DNA from 2 places in the Cryobacterium sp. Hh11 genome. Region 2 is predicted to be linked to the other one. Evidence: riboswitches for the same ligand, from Rfam matches in the RefSeq annotation. Region 2 holds a riboswitch; the other holds the start of a gene.
What was found. Region 2 has a riboswitch for thiamine pyrophosphate ahead of thiC (phosphomethylpyrimidine synthase ThiC). Riboswitches for the same ligand answer to the same signal wherever they lie in the genome.
Positions count from the first base shown of each region.

Region 1 (3,206 bases), on a different contig from region 2:
TGGTCGAGGTTGAATCGGCCAAGTCGATCGTGGAGCTGCCGTCGCCCTACGGCGGCGTCGTGGCAAGCCTGTTCGGCGAGCCCGGCCAGGTCATTCATGCCGGGCAGGTGCTGCTGACCGTGACCGACGCGACTGCTGACGCTGCAGCCGGTGTTGTCGGCGTTCCGGTCGCCGCGGCGACCGTCGTGGCGGTCGAAGGCTCCGGAGCCGTTCTGGTCGGCTACGGCACGACCGAAAGCACCCGGCCGGCGCGCAAGGTGGCCGCCGGGCGGTTCGGCACCCCGCGGGCAGCGGATGCCCCGGCACCGGCTGCACCGGCTGCATCGACGCCGCCCGTCGCTGTTGCGCTGGCCGAGCGCCCCGCCGAGGTGGCGGCATCCGTTTCTCCGACCATCGATTCGTCCAGCACGGTCGACCCGATCCGCCGCTCCCCCGTCGTGTCTCCGATCGTGCGCCGGCTGGCGCGCGAGAACGGGTTCGACGCGAGCACGCTGGCCGGGAGCGGGCACGACGGTCTGGTGCTGCGCAGCGACGTCGAGGAACACATTCGCGCGCTCACCGCTCCGGCCGTGGCTGTCGATGTGGCAGCCGATGTCGACGTTGCGACGCCGCCCAGCGCTGTCGACGCGGCGAGTGCGGATATTCGCATTCCCATCACCGGCCTGCGCAAGGTTGTGTCACAGCGGCTGACCACGTCGCGTCGGGAGATTCCCGAGGCGACGATCTGGCTCGACGTCGACGCGACCGCCCTGTTCGCCGCGCGAAACCAGCTGCTCGCGGCGACGGGTGAGCGGTTCAGCGTGACGGCGCTCATCGCGCGCTTCGTAGTGGCCGGGCTGCGCCGGTATCCGGTGCTCAATTCCTCGGTCGACACCGCGAGCCAGGAGATTCTCCAGTACGGAGCCATCAACCTCGGCATTGCGGCGCAGACCTCACGCGGGCTGATGGTTCCCGTCATCCACCGTGCCCACGCGATGAGTACGCGACAGCTGCGCGATGCCCTCGCCGCGCTGGTGGCGCAATCGCCCGACGGCACCTTCTCGCCGAGCGCGCTGACCGGGGGAACCTTCACCCTCAACAACTTCGGATCGCTCGGCGTCGACGGTTCGGCCGCGATCATCAACCATCCCGAAGCGGCCATTCTCGGCATTGGGCGCATGATCGAGCGGCCGTGGGTGGTCGAACACGCACTCGCGGTTCGCACCGTCGTAGAACTCTCCATGGTGTTCGACCATCGGGTCTGCGACGGCGGCACCGCCGCCGGGTTTCTCACCTATGTGGCCGGCTGCATTGAAAACCCGGTGAGCCTGCTCGCCGACCTGTGAGCTCGGGGCGTGTCCTGAACGCCCACGATTCTGGCATCGGTAGCTGAGTGACGTTTGTTGGCGTATAGGCTGCTGAGTGACACGGGGTGCTCCGCACAATGCGCGAGCTGAGATGAATACCCGTTGAACCTGTCTAGTTAGCACTAGCGAAGGAATGTCACGGATGACTGATCAGACCTCGAGTATCACGCCGCGCACCACGCCTCGGATTCTCAGTATCGCCGGCACCGACCCGACCGGCGGTGCCGGCATCCACGCCGATTTGAAAAGCATCGCGGCCAACGGCGGGTATGGCATGGCAGTAGTAACAGCCCTGGTCGCGCAGAACACACGCGGGGTGCGCTCGGTGCACACCCCGCCGGTCGCGTTTCTGCGCCAGCAATTGAACGCAGTGAGCGATGACGTGACCATCGATGCCGTGAAGATCGGTATGCTCGCCGAAATCGACGTGATTCACGAGGTGCGTTCCTGGCTCAATGCCCACCGTCCTCCGCTCGTCGTGCTCGACCCGGTGATGGTGGCAACGAGTGGCCACCGGCTGCTCGAACCCCAAGCGGAGCAGGCGCTGCGTGATCTGATCCCCCTCGCCGATCTCGTCACACCCAACGTTCCCGAGCTGGCCGTTCTGCTCGCAGAACCCCCAGCGGAAAACTGGGCTGCGGCCATCGAGCAGGGCAAACGACTATCCGCCCAGACCGGAGTAACCGTGTTGGTGAAGGGGGGTCATTTCGACGAAACCCTCTGCCCTGACGCCCTGGTCAACACCCACGGGCTGCTGGCACAGAGCGTTGTCGAGTTTGCTTCGCCGCGTATCGCCACCAAGAATACCCACGGCACCGGATGCTCGCTCTCCTCGGCAATGGCCACGGTACAGGCGCGAACCGGGGACTGGGCTGCGTCTCTGGCCGAGGTCAAAGACTGGCTTCAGGATGCTCTGATCCATGCTGACGACCTCGAGGTCGGTCAGGGCCATGGCCCGATCCATCACTTTCATCGGCTGTTCGCAGGCGCGTCGGCCGAGTCGGCCACACCAGCTGATTCGGTGAAGTTCAGTGCGACACTGTGGCGCGATGTCGAGCTGATTCGCACGCAGATCTTCGATCTGCCGTTCATTACGGATCTCGGTACTGGGGTTCTGGCCGAGCGAGATTTTGCGTATTACCTCGCTCAGGACGCGCTCTACCTCGCCACTTACTCGCGCGTTCTTGCGCGCGCCAGTGAGATCGCGCCGAGCATGCACGCACAGCGGTTTCTGGCCGATTCGGCACGACGGTGCCGCGACGTTGAGTTGGAACTGCACAGAAACTGGCTGGGGCAACGGGACGTGTCGTCCGAGGCCGGACCGGTAACGGCTGGCTACCTGGATCACTTGCTCGGGCTCGCTGAGGGCGGAAACTATGCGGTGCTTCTGGCGGCGCTGTTGCCCTGTTTTTGGCTCTATGCGGATGTCGGTGAGCGGCTGCACACCGACTTTCTGGCGCGCACCGAGACAGCAGTACATCCATATGCCGCGTGGCTCCAGACCTATGCCGATGAAGAATTCGCCGCGGCCACGAGGGAAGTCATCGCGCTCACCGACGACGCTGCGGCCACGGCCTCTGACGCGCAACGCTCGGCGATGCGCCAGGCGTTTGCCACCTCGTCACGGTTCGAGCTCGATTTCTTCGACGCCCCTCGGCAATCTGTGTTGGCCTGAGATGACCACGCCAAACTCGGTACTGTGTGCGGTATCAGCCCAGCGCGGGCAGGCTGGCCAGAAGTCGCTGCGCGGCATCCGTCGGGTCGTTGGCGTCGGTGATCGCGCGCACCACAACCACTCCAGTTGCGCCAGCGTCGACGACCTGGTTGATGTTGCTGAGGTCGATGCCACCGATGGCAAAC
Region 1 covers NZ_SOHF01000022.1:8,912-12,117, reverse strand. The annotation lists gene E3T46_RS10710 (dihydrolipoamide acetyltransferase family protein) at 1-1,325, shown strand, start outside; TPP riboswitch at 1,398-1,497, shown strand; gene E3T46_RS10705 (bifunctional hydroxymethylpyrimidine kinase/phosphomethylpyrimidine kinase) at 1,480-3,021, shown strand; gene thiE (thiamine phosphate synthase) at 3,056-3,206, opposite strand, start outside.
Region 1: another riboswitch for thiamine pyrophosphate. It lies ahead of E3T46_RS10705 (bifunctional hydroxymethylpyrimidine kinase/phosphomethylpyrimidine kinase); the one in region 2 lies ahead of thiC (phosphomethylpyrimidine synthase ThiC).

Region 2 (3,206 bases):
AGCGAGAGCGCGAACTGGTCGGTCCAACGAAATTCGAACCGGGCCCGACTGAGGGCGTCGTCGCGTTCCTGGGCGCGCGGATGCTGTTTGGCCAGGTCGGCGGAGTGCGCGGCGATCTTGTAGGTGATCACGCCGGTTTTCACGTCGTCGCGGTTGGGGAGGCCGAGGTGTTCCTTGGGCGTGACGTAGCAGAGCATGGCGGTGCCGGCCTGGGCGATGATGGCCGCGCCGATCGCGCTCGTGATGTGGTCGTAGGCCGGTGCGATATCGGTGGCGAGCGGGCCGAGCGTGTAGAACGGGGCCTCCTCGCAGAGTTCCTCTTCGAGCGCCACGTTTTCGACGATCTTGTGCATCGGAACGTGGCCGGGGCCCTCGATCATCACCTGCACTCCGTAGGACTTCGCGACCTTCGTCAGCTCACCGAGGGTGCGCAGCTCCGCGAACTGGGCCTCGTCGTTCGCGTCGGCAATCGAGCCGGGGCGCAGGCCGTCGCCGAGCGAGAAGGTCACGTCGTAGCGGCGCAGAATCTCGCACAGCTCCACGAAGTGGGTGTAGAGAAAACTCTCCTGGTGGTGCGCGAGGCACCAGGCGGCCATGATCGAGCCGCCGCGCGAGACGATTCCGGTCACCCGGTTGGCGGTCAGCGGCACGTAGCGCAGTAGCACGCCGGCGTGCACGGTCATGTAGTCGACGCCCTGCTCGCACTGCTCGATCACGGTGTCGCGGTAGATCTCCCAGGTGAGCAGCGACGGGTCGCCGTTGACCTTTTCAACGGCCTGGTAGAGCGGAACGGTGCCCACCGGAATGGGCGAGTTGCGCATGATCCACTCCCGAGTGAGGTGAATGTCCTTGCCGGTGGAGAGATCCATCAGGGTGTCGGCGCCCCAGCGGGCCGCCCAGACCATCTTCTCGACCTCTTCGGCGATCGACGAGGTCACCGCCGAGTTGCCGATGTTCGCGTTGATCTTCACGGTGAAGGCCTTGCCGATGATCATCGGCTCGCTCTCCGGATGCTTGTGGTTGGCCGGAATGACGGCCCGGCCGCGCGCCACCTCGTCGCGGACGAGCTCGACCGAGACGCCCTCGCGCGCGGCGATGTAGGCCATCTCCGGCGTGACAATGCCGGCGCGGGCCCAGACCAGCTGGGTGGCAGCGCCATCGATGGGCAGCGGATGCTCCCACCCGGCCCGAGTCTGCGGCAGTCCCTTCTCGAGATCGATTGTGGCCGTCTCGTCGGTGTAAGGGCCGGACGTGTCGTACAGGTCGAAGTGTTCGCCGTTGCTGAGGTTCACCCGGCGCACCGGAACTTCGAGCCCCGGCCAGCCTTCTATCGGTTCGTAGCGTTTGCTGCTGCCCTGGATCGGGCCCGTTGTGACGGTTTCGGACATAGTTGTGTCGTCAATTGTGCGCATGTTCTCGAACTTCCTACGCCGGCATTACCCGGACAGGTTCAACGGTCGACGGCCCTGGCCGTCCTCTCAGCTCGCTGGTGCGCGCTCCCGTGGTTGGTGTGTCTTCTGACTCCTTCACCCTAGCGCTGGTTGCGCGCTCGGGTCCTACCGGGGTCGCGGTCACCGCGCCCGGTGGAGGCCGTCGCGCCGGGCATAGCTGGCGCTGGGCATCCGCTTAGCGAGCGAGGGCGGCCAGCTCGGCGCGGGTCGAGGCGCCGACCTTGCGCAGCAGGTTGGCCACGTGAAACTTCACTGTGTTCTCGCTGATGGTCAGGGCCTGTGCGATGGCCTTATTGCGCGCCCCAGAGGCGACGAGTTCGAGCACGCCGCGTTCGCGTGGGCTGAGGCCCCAGGCCGCAGCGGCGGTGACGGATGCCGTGGGCGCGTCGAGCGGCAGCGACACGGCCATCTCGGAGCCCCAGCCGGCGGTGGCCTCGACGTTGAGGGTGCCGCTGAGCGCGACGACGCGGGCGGCAAGCTGGCGCACGCTCGGAACCTCGGCATCGAGGTTGCCCGGACCGTCGTCCCGAATGTGGATGAGCAGGTTACTTCCGTCGCAGTCCCACTGCACGCGCACCCGCGCGACCCCGGCCTGTTCGACGAGGGCGAGTACGGCGCCGCGCACGATGGCGCGGGCTTCGTGGGCGACCTCGCCGGGCAATGCCCGACCGTTCACCGGCGGCTCGATGAACTGCACGTCGAGGTCGCCGAAGCGCACGAGCGGTCGCAGGTCGTTCCTGAGGCGTTCGAAGGCGCGGGCGACGGGTTCCTCGGTGAGACTGCGATCGAGGTCGCTCACCGCGCGCAGGGCGACCATCGCGGCGGCGGCGAGTTCGGTGGCCTTCTGTCGGGCGGCGGTGTCACTCGTGCTGCCGGAGCGCAGGACAGCGAGCAGGGATTCCAGCGTGGTGGCGTGTGCGTCCGTGAGGTCGGCGATGAGTTTGGAGCGTTCGGCGGCTGCGCTGCGCGCTGTTTGAACCGGGGAGTTTGCGGGGAGCGTCGAGCGTTTTGTGGTCGTGGCGGATGACGCGGCCGGTTCGGCTGCTCCGGTAGCAGCATCAGACCGGAGGGCGGCGGCCGTGCTGCGGGCAGCGGCTTCAGTGGCGGTGGCGCGCACGCCGGGGTTAGATGGAGCGGAAGTCATGCCCCCAGCCTACCCGGGCCATCCTTGGAGCCCACCCAGAGCCATCCGTTTGGGTAGGAAAACCGCTCGTTTGGCGGGCAGCATTCCCACTCGAAGGAGTGGACCATTGAATCATGACCGAAACGACAACCACCCCACTGGCAGCGGATGCCCTCGGCCTCATTTTCGCCGAGAACGGCCGCGTCGTCGAGGCGCTGCGCTCGGCATCCGCTTCAGTACTGGATGAGGCGGCAACCCTGCTCGCCGCGGCGCCCCGGGTATTTGTGCTCGGTGCTGGCCGCTCCGGGCTGGCACTGAAGATGACCGCGATGCGACTCATGCACCTCGGCCTCGACGTGCACGTGGTCGGCGAGGTGACCAGCCCGGCGATTGTGTCGGGCGACGTGCTGCTGGTGGCGAGCGGATCCGGAACGACGGGCGCCATTGTGCGTGCCGCCGAGACGGCTCACGGCGTGGGGGCGAGCATTCTTGCGCTGACCACGGCGCCCGAGTCGCCGCTCGGGCGGCTCGCCGCGGTGACCGTGGTCATTCCCGCGGCTGCCAAGCAGGACCACGCCGGGCAGGTGTCGGCCCAGTATTCGGGCGGCCTGTTCGAGCAGTCGGTGTTGTTC
Region 2 covers NZ_SOHF01000037.1:76,803-80,008, forward strand. The annotation lists gene thiC (phosphomethylpyrimidine synthase ThiC) at 1-1,412, opposite strand, end outside; TPP riboswitch at 1,406-1,513, opposite strand; gene E3T46_RS16415 (helix-turn-helix transcriptional regulator) at 1,627-2,595, opposite strand; gene hxlB (6-phospho-3-hexuloisomerase) at 2,709-3,206, shown strand, end outside.